DNA from 3 places in the Paenisporosarcina sp. NPDC076907 genome. Region 1 is predicted to be linked to each of the others. Evidence: predicted binding sites of a transcription regulator. Region 1 holds the regulator's gene; each other region holds the start of a gene.
The links. Region 1 encodes Rex, which represses fermentation and respiration genes when NADH is low (regulators of the CRP and FNR family bind a similar motif). Its sites were predicted from a motif close to TTGTGAAATATTTCACAA; they were not measured.

Region 1 (3,285 bases):
CGTTTTGGCGTTTCACTTCTTCAATTTGTTGAAGAGCTTCTGCCTTGATATATTTTCGATAACCAATCTTGGCTATAACAATACTGAATTCAAACAGTAAGAGCAGTGGAAGAGTTACTAAAACGTGCGACATAATATCCGGTGGCGTTAAGATATCCGCTACCACTACAAGCACAAGGTAAATATACTTGCGATACTTTGTCAGCATCATCGGTGTCAAAATTCCTAACCTTGTCAAGAACAGTAAGACCACCGGCATTTGGAAAACAAAACCGAATGGAATGGTCAATTGAAACAAGAATTCGAAGTATTCATTGATTCCGATTGTTTGTACGATGTTCAGATCCGTCGCTAAATCCGCCATGAAATGGATAACGAATGGGAATACAACATAGTAGGAAAATGAAACGCCTGCGATAAATAACAAAAAGATAAATGGAATATAGCTTAATGTCGCCGTTCGCTCTTTTTGATAAAGTCCTGGAGAGATGAATGCCCACACTTGATATAAAATGATTGGGGATGTCATCACAATTGCCAACACCATCATTACGGAAATGAGAATTTTAAAAGGATCCGTAATTTTGAATGCATTCAGTGATATGTCTCGTGCTTCTTCACTTACTTGCAAAAACTGTATCAGTGGACCAGCCAGGAAAAAGCTGATAATCACTGCTATAACAAAGAAAACGACGGTGATCATCAGTCGTTTTCTTAATTCAATAATATGTTCAACTGTAGTCATGTCTCTTTCTTCCATCAGAAAAACACCCTAACGTACTTACTTAACTTCTTCATCTAACTTTTTCTTCTTTTTTTGATCGTCATCTTCGTCGTCATCGACTAGACCTCTTGTTGCATTTTTGAATTCGCGAAGCGAACTACCGAATGCTCGTCCTAGTTCTGGAAGCTTTTTCGGACCGAATACAAGTAAAGCCACTACCACAATCAATAAAATACTTAATGGACCTGTAGGCATGTAGGCACCTCCTCGTGTCTATGTTTATTTTAACGCATTTAGGCTTGGTTTGCGAATTGCTTCTATGAATTATGTGTGAACGTTTCTTCGTCCTGTTTAATGAAGTAAATCAGTGTTTGAAGCTCTACTGACAAATCAATTGTATGGACACGGATTGTATCTGGAACTGTCAGTCTGACCGGAGTAAAGTTCAGAATCCCTTTCACAGACGTTGCCGTTAATCGGTCGGTGACTTCCTGCGCGGCACGTGACGGAACAGTCAATATGACCAGCTCGATTCCATATTCCTGTATTTTTTCTTCTAGCTTACTAGGGTCAAAGACCGGAATGTCGCTAAGCATCATCCCATCCTCCGTTGCACTTGTATCAAACGCCACTACGATTCGGGTATTATGGTTTTTATGGAAGTTGTACTTCAAAAATGCCGTACCTAAGCTTCCAACACCAATTAATGCAACATTCGTTTCTTCGTCCTGATCGAGTGTTTGACGGAAAAATGCCAGCAGATGTTGTACATCATAGCCATAGCCTTTTTTCCCTAATGCACCAAAATGTGAAAAGTCTCTGCGGATGGTTGCTGAATCTATTTTCATTGCTTCACTCAGTTCCTGCGAGGATACCCTTTTCTTCCCTGCATTCGAGAAGTTTTGGATAAATCGGTAATAGAGTGGCAATCTTTTAGTTGTAGCTTGTGGAATTTTAAGCGGTTCTTGTTTCATGCGTTCCTCCTGCATTCAAGCATAAATCGATTTCATCTTACATGAGTAGTTGAGAGAAGTAAAGTTCAGCCGTTGCATGAGTTACTGGCATCCATTAAACTAAGTGAGAACTGAGGTGGAATTCATGATTGTCTTACAAGTGAATCAATTACATAAATCGTTTGTCGTCGATGAAATTCTAAGCGGCGTCAAACTTGAAATCAATCATCGTGACCGCGTGGCATTAGTCGGACGGAACGGTGCCGGGAAGTCGACACTCCTTAAAATTATAGCAGGTGAAATGTCATACGACTCTGGAGAAATCATCATTCCTAAAGGAACGAAAGTCGGCTATATGGAGCAGCATGCAGGCATTGACTCCGACTTAACGATTTGGGACGAAATGATGACCATTTTTGACCATCACCGTGCAGCTGAAAAAGAACTGCGTTCATTAGAACAGCAAATGGCGAATCCTGAGATCTATGAGAATGCGGAATCTTATGCACGCATCATGTCCGACTATGACATGAAACAAGTGGCATTCAAAGACTCCGGTGGCTATCAGTATGAAGCGGATACCCGCTCCGTTCTTCATGGAATGCAATTTTTCCCGAAAGAATACTCAAAACCTATTCAATCACTATCAGGTGGACAGAAAACCCGCCTGGCATTGGCTAAACTCTTATTAACGAAGCCTGATTTACTGATTTTGGATGAGCCAACCAACCATTTGGACATCGATACACTAAGCTGGCTGGAACGTTACCTTCAAGGATATCCAGGTGCAATCTTGATTGTTTCCCATGATCGTTACTTCCTTGATCAAGTGGTGAACTTTGTTTATGAAGTTTCCCGACATAAAGTGAAACGATTTGTGGGGAACTACAGTGCCTACTTGGATGAAAAGGCCAAAACGTACGAACGTGATTTGAAAACATTTGATAAACAACAAGAAGAAAAAGCAAAGCTTGAAGATTTCGTCCAGCGTAACCTGGCACGTGCGTCAACCACGAAAATGGCACAGTCGCGTCGTAAAGTTTTGGAGAAAACGGATTGGATGGATTCGCCAGACGGAGATGAAAAATCTGCGAATTTCGGATTTTCCATTGAACGCCAAAGTGGCAATGACGTATTGAAATTGCAGGACGTAACTGTCGGTTACTCCGGTAAGCCCGTCTCTCAGGATGTAAACCTTCTCGCATTCAGGGAAGACCGCATTGCTTTGGTCGGTCCAAACGGTGTTGGGAAATCGACTTTACTGAAAACAGTCGTCAAGGATATTCCCCCAATAAACGGCTCCATTCACTACGGAACCAATGTTCAATTCGGTTATTACGATCAGGAACAAGCAAAGTTGACGGGATCTCGCTCCGTACTGAAAGAATTATGGGATGAATGGCCATTAATGAATGAGAAAGATGTTCGGAATGTATTAGGTCGATTCCTATTTAGTGGCGATGACGTAACCAAGTCTATTTCCTCCTTATCAGGTGGCGAAAAGGCTCGTGTTGCTTTAGCGAAACTGATGATGCTGAAAGCCAATACGTTAATTCTTGATGAGCCAACCAACCATTTGGATCTCGATAGCAAAGAAGTACTCGAAAA
Region 2 (3,285 bases), on a different contig from region 1:
AAAAAATGTAACATTGCTGAGTTCATTCGATTGGCGACACTTGCAATTGGTGGGAATCACTTGGAAGATCCACTCGTGATTTATAAAAAAGCGAGTCATATCAATGTGACTGCAGAAGACCATGTCCAGTTGAACCTGGATGGAGAATACGGAGGGAACGTACCCGCTGTATTTGAAAACTTGCACCGACATATCGAAGTGTTCGTTCCAATGAATGACATTCGTGAACAAGATCGTCCATAACATACAGAAAGAGCATTTCCGGAACTTCCGGAAATGCTCTTTTTAGCATCTTAGGGAGCTTTTCATTGCATAGTATCACTGAATCATCGCTCAGTTGTAAATATCGGGGTTCACGTAGGAAAAAACGTAACCGACGTAGGAAAAAAACGAGTTCACGTAGGAAAAATCAGGGTTCACGTAGGAAACATCGATTTTGCCCATTCCGTTCTACAACAATTCTAAAGCTTCATCCTGTTCTCCTGCCAGTTTTGGCAATGTCCCGAGGGGTTCCCATCGGAATTGGAAGGTCATGCCATTGTCGAGACCATCGCTGACCACAAGGTGATCCCAATTTTGTTGGTCTCCTTCATATTCAAGATGGAAGAAGTTCCGTTCATACGCTGTGTCCTTTCCATTTGGATAGTAGTTGTACTTATGGATTTTTCCGAGGAATGAAAGATTATCACGCGTGATGCCGGTTTCTTCATTAATTTCCCGGTATAACGCGTCAATTAACATTTCGTCTTCTTCGATTGTGCCTCCTGGAACTTGCAAACCTGCTTCCGGGTGGTCTTTTTGCTCGAAAACGAGTAACTCTAAATTTGGTTCCTGCCCCTTTGTAATGTAGGCCAACACTTTACGCTTCGTTTTCATCGCATTCACCTCTGAAATTAAGTATGATTTACTTAGAATACAAAATACTCGGAACTTTCGCAATATAATTATGTAATAGTATTCACATTTCTTTCACATGGACGTGACAAAATGGATACATCCAGTGATTTTGAATAGGTTCTAATGGGGTATGATAAGAAGTAGGGAAGGTGACGACATGTATAAAAACCAAGAGAAAAAATTGATTTGGCTTGCGTTCATTGTGGCAGCCATCATGCTGTTGTCAATACTAGGTCGGATTTTCGGAAGTTAATAGGAGGGAATTCAAATGGGGAATGAAGAAGCAGTATTCTTTAGTCGCGTACTAACTGAACTTACGCTATCGTTTCATATTATTTATGCCACCATTGGGGTCGGCATTCCGCTCATGATTATGATTGCCCAGTGGGTAGGAATCAGGAAAAACGATGAACATTACATTTTACTTGCAAGACGTTGGGCACGTGGCTTCGTCATAACAGTTGCTGTAGGTGTTGTGACAGGAACAGCCATTGGACTCCAACTATCACTATTGTGGCCTAACTTTATGGAACTGGCAGGTAATGTTATAGCCTTGCCATTATTCATGGAAACCTTCGCATTTTTCTTTGAAGCTATCTTCTTAGGAATTTACTTATATACGTGGGACCGATTTGAAAATCAAAAGAAACATTTATTATTACTGATTCCCGTAGCGATCGGAGCATCATTCTCGGCGGTATTCATTACTATCGTTAATGCTTTCATGAATGCTCCTCAAGGGTTTGATCTCGTAAACGGGGAGCTAATCAACATCAATCCGATACTGGCGATGTTCAACCCGGCGATGCCAACAAAAGTCGCGCACGTAGTCGTGACGGCTTACATGACATCTGCATTCGTGTTGGCTTCCATTGCTGCATTCCGTTTATTAAAGGGATCGAATCATGTTTATCACAAAAAAGCACTATTCCTTACGTTGAAACTGGGGTTGATTTTCTCCATTGCAGCAGCAATCATCGGCGATTTCTCTGGTAAATATTTAGCGGAGTATCAGCCTGAAAAACTAGCTGCGGCTGAATGGCATTTTGAAACAGAAGAAAATGCATCTTTAATTATGTACGGAATTTTGGAAGATGGAGAAGTGAAGTATGCCATTGAAATTCCATATGCACTTAGTGTGTTGGCACATGGTGATCCATTTGCAGAAGTTATCGGCTTGGATCAATTCTCTGAAGACGAAATTCCACCATTATATATTCATTACTTGTTCGATTTAATGGTGAGCATTGGTATGGGGTTAACGTTCTTATCCGCGCTGTATTTGTTTGCCACTTGGCGGAAATGGTCATTTGTACAGACGAAATGGTTCCGCTGGTTACTTGTGGCGGGAGGTCCACTGGCCATGCTTGCCATTGAAGCAGGTTGGTGGATGGCAGAAGTCGGCCGTCAACCTTGGATTCTGAGAGGCATTATGCGTACGGAAGATGCTGCGACAACGAGCGGTCAAGTAGACATCATGCTTGTGCTGTTTGCCGGTCTTTACCTGATTCTTGGAGTTGGTAGCGTGGTCGTACTTCGCCGTATGTTCAGAAAAAATCCAGTAGAACAGGAAATCGAAGATCGACGCAAAGAACAGGAAGGTGATTTCTCATGACACTGACACTTGAAATCATCGGGATTTCCGTTCTTTGGATGTTCCTATTCGGTTATGTCATCGTCGCATCCATCGATTTTGGAGCAGGATTTTTCAATGCTTACAACACACTGACGCGCAGGGAACACATTTTAACGAACATCATTCAACGTTATTTATCGCCTGTATGGGAAGTGACCAATGTGTTTCTCGTCTTCTTCTTCGTTGGCGTGATCGGGTTCTTCCCGAAAACAGCCTTCTATTATGGGACGACGTTATTAGTGCCTGCTAGTATCGCCATTATATTGCTGGCGTTACGCGGTTCCTACTATGCATTCGCAACATATGGGACGAACGGACACAAAGGGTATACGTTTATGTACGGCATTACCGGTCTATTCATTCCGGCATCTCTTTCAACCGTGTTGACCATATCCGAAGGAGGCTTTATTTCCATGGTCAAAGGGAATCCTGTGCTGGATTACTGGGAATTGTTCTCCAGTCCATTGACCTGGAGCATCGTCGTGTTAAGTTTGGTAGCGGTTCTTTATATTTCCGCTGTATTCCTGACATGGTATGCAAACAAAGCCGGAGATCACTCAGCAACAGAATTGCTCCGAAAATATGCACTGATTTGGGCGATCCCAACAATGATTACGGCTTCAGGCATTATTTTCGAGCTTCGCGGGCATAACCCAGAACATTATGCGCGCATCCTTGATTTATGGTGGGTGTTTGGCATTTCATTCCTGATGTTTGTCGGAACGGTTTGGCTGATTTGGAAACGTAAAAAA
Region 3 (3,285 bases), on a different contig from region 1:
AAAAAACTAGGCATCGTGCCAATTCTACGTGCAGGTATCGGAATGGTAGATGGTATTTTGACATTAATCCCAGCGGCAAAAGTCGGTCATATCGGCTTATACCGTGATCCAGAAACTTTACAACCTATCGAATATTATGTGAAGCTCCCAGCAGACGTTGAAGAGCGTGATTTTATATTAGTAGACCCAATGCTTGCAACGGGTGGATCTGCACTTGTAGCAATCAATGCATTGAAAAAACGCGGTGCGAAAAACATTAAATTTATGTGTCTAATCGCCGCTCCTGAAGGTGTGGAAGTTCTTCAAGAAGCTCACCCTGATGTTGATATCTACATTGCTGCCCTTGACGAAAAATTGGACGACCATGGTTACATCGTGCCAGGACTTGGCGACGCTGGTGACCGTTTGTTCGGAACAAAATAAGTAAGCGACGTGCAGGAAAAATGGCCGTTCTTTAGTGAAGTCGGTTCTTGTATTGCCTGATACGACTGAACGTCCATAAGGAATTGCAGCCGGTAAATTGAAACTGGCTGGTACGGACGAAGAAGCCAAGAAGAATCGTTGAAACGTTAAAAGTCTATTTATATAAGTAGAAATTACAAAAAGGGACCGCCTTGGCAGTCCCTTTTCTTGTTTCTACATAATTTTAGTTGAAAAAATATAGAGTCACGTAGCAAATATCGAGGTTCACGTAAGAAAATCAAGAGTTGAAGTAGGAATTATCTAGTTTCCGCGAAATATCCTCTTGAAAAAAGGGAATATAGCAAAGAAATCATCATATGGTACCGCCTGAGCAGCCCCTTTACAGTGTCTACAAAATCTCAGTTGTAAAAATCGAGGTTCACGTAGGAAATAACGCGGGTGACGTAGGAAAAATCACGGTTGACGTAGGAATCACATAGTTTCCGCGAAAGATCGCTTTGAAACAAGCGGATATAGTAAAGAAATCATAACAGGGGACCACCAGGGCATTCCCTTTACAGTGTCTACAAAATCTCAGTTGTAAAATTCGAGGTTCACGTAGGAAATAACGAGGGTGACGTAGGAAAAATCGCGGTTGACGTAGGAAAAATCAGAGTTCACGTAGGAATCACATAGTTTCCGCGAAAGATCGCTTTGAAACAAGGGGATATAGCAAAGAAATCATCATATGGAACCGCCTTGGCAGTCCCTTTTCTTATGTCTACAAAATCTTAGTTGTAAAAATTAAGACTCACGTAGGAAAAATCGCGGTTGACGTAGGAATTATCTAGATTCCGTGAAAGATCGCTTTGAAACAAGTAGATATAGCAAAGAAATCTCTTAAGCCGAGAAAAACAGATAGTTAACATACTAAATAATTCTATTTCCATAACAACTTATCCTGCTGTTCCCAAATTTGTCGACAATATGTCGAGTGAGGCGACTTTGTGAAGTTTTTCACGGGAATCAATTGACATCATTTTACCCCTATTGTATGCTTACAAAGGGTATGAATGAGAGGGCTTTCATGGGTTGAAATAACGCTGAAACCTTATCATATCTGCTTTCTATCAGGTTCACGGTTTTTACAAAATACTGCAAAAACGTGAGGATTATTATGCGTCAAACGAGACGTCCTTTTCAAGAAATGGCCCTTTATTCGGCTATTCTCTCACAACTTGTTGGTTCTATTTTAATCGGAGTTTTCACTGGAATGTGGCTTGATGATAAAATAGGTACCACCCCGTTATTTTTAGTACTTTTTCTGTTCATTGGCCTTGCAGCCGGTGTAGCAGCCATGATTCTGACCATTCGAATGAGCAATTTGTGATTTCGAACGGTATTTATGTATAGGAAGAAACTATTGTTAAAGTTTCAAATGCAAGACCATACATAGTAACAGCATTCCGTGTTAAAAATCCCTTGCAACAAATTCTTTCAGCTTGCCATGAAGAATGTCGAATCCTGAAAGAACATGAATTCAGTAATCTCGATTGTCTACTATTAATAGTAGACAGGATTATATACATGAAAAACTCTATACCGAATTGTGAAAGAGAGGTGAATGCACGTGCATCATGAGAACCCGACGGTGGTATGGCTTGGGCTTACGTTCAACCTATCAAACGTTATGATGCTAACAGTAACGGCACTTATTGTTCTATTAATTGCAGTAGTTTCTACTCGGAACTTAAGTTTAAAGCCAACTGGTATGCAAAATTTTATGGAGTGGTTAATGGACTTCGTAAAAGGGATTATCAAAAGCAATATGGACTGGAATACAGGTGGACGATTCCATGTTCTGGGTCTCACGCTTATCATGTTCATCTTTGTTGCGAACATGTTAGGTTTACCATTTTCAATCGTTATCCATGGTGAATTGTGGTGGAAATCTCCAACCGCAGATCCAATCGTAACGATGACGTTAGCAGTTATGGTCATGATATTAACTCATTACTATGGCATCAAATTAAAAGGCGTTTCCGAATACGGAAAAGATTTCTTAAAACCTTTACCGTTCCTTCTGCCCCTTAAGATTGTAGAAGAGTTCGCCAATACGGTTACACTTGGTCTTCGACTTTACGGGAACATTTATGCAGGGGAAGTATTGCTAGGTTTACTAGCAGGTCTTGGTGGCGCTGGTATTTTAGGTTTTGCAGGAGCTTTGCTTCCAACATTAGCTTGGCAAGGTTTCTCAATATTCGTCGGAACGATTCAATCGTTCATCTTCGTCATTTTAACAATGGTTTATATGTCTCATAAAGTGAGTCATGATCATTAAGTATAACTTGTTCAATATGAACAAAGAAAAAACAAAACTCAAGGAGGCAACACACACATGGAAGGTTCAATTGGTATTTTAGCAGCAGCAATCGCAATCGGTTTAGGAGCTCTTGGAGCAGGTATTGGTAACGGATTAATCGTTTCAAAAACAATCGAAGGTATGGCTCGTCAACCTGAAGCACGTGGTTTATTACAAACAACAATGTACATCGGGGTTGCATTAGTAGAAGCACTTCCTATCATCGCAGTAGTTATCGCGTTCATCGTTTTAAACCGATAATATATAAAGACTTAAAAATGACAATGGCGAAGTTGATCTTTGACGATTCTTCGTCATTCTCTTATGAATGTTTGAACGTTTTGTAAAATAGAAAACTCATCTGTTTAGATTCAGATAAAGACTTGAAGCTCTTGAAGGGAGTGAAACAATCGTGTTTTTGGATTACCTCGTCCTAAATGCCACTACAGAACATGCTGTTGAAGCACTTAACACTGGTGACATTTTTGCTACTTTAACCGTTTTCATCCTTTTGATGTTCC

Region 2: a site for Rex is predicted at 947-964, ahead of ACQKEV_RS13275 (cytochrome ubiquinol oxidase subunit I). Genes of this name have one in related genera too.
Region 3: a site for Rex is predicted at 1,408-1,425, ahead of ACQKEV_RS03425 (AtpZ/AtpI family protein). Genes of this name have one in related genera too.

Annotation. Positions count from the first base shown of each region.
Region 1 is NZ_JBNNIX010000009.1:4,411-7,695, reverse strand. It holds gene tatC (twin-arginine translocase subunit TatC) at 1-760, opposite strand, end outside; gene tatA (twin-arginine translocase TatA/TatE family subunit) at 782-979, opposite strand; gene ACQKEV_RS17150 (redox-sensing transcriptional repressor Rex) at 1,042-1,698, opposite strand; gene ACQKEV_RS17145 (ABC-F family ATP-binding cassette domain-containing protein) at 1,823-3,285, shown strand, end outside.
Region 2 is NZ_JBNNIX010000004.1:50,122-53,406, forward strand. It holds gene ACQKEV_RS13265 (diacylglycerol kinase) at 1-243, shown strand, start outside; gene ACQKEV_RS13270 (NUDIX hydrolase) at 451-876, opposite strand; gene ACQKEV_RS13275 (cytochrome ubiquinol oxidase subunit I) at 1,166-2,512, shown strand; gene ACQKEV_RS13280 (cytochrome d ubiquinol oxidase subunit II) at 2,515-3,285, shown strand, end outside.
Region 3 is NZ_JBNNIX010000001.1:685,763-689,047, forward strand. It holds gene upp (uracil phosphoribosyltransferase) at 1-423, shown strand, start outside; gene ACQKEV_RS03425 (AtpZ/AtpI family protein) at 1,580-1,792, shown strand; gene atpB (F0F1 ATP synthase subunit A) at 2,033-2,743, shown strand; gene atpE (F0F1 ATP synthase subunit C) at 2,801-3,025, shown strand; gene atpF (F0F1 ATP synthase subunit B) at 3,177-3,285, shown strand, end outside.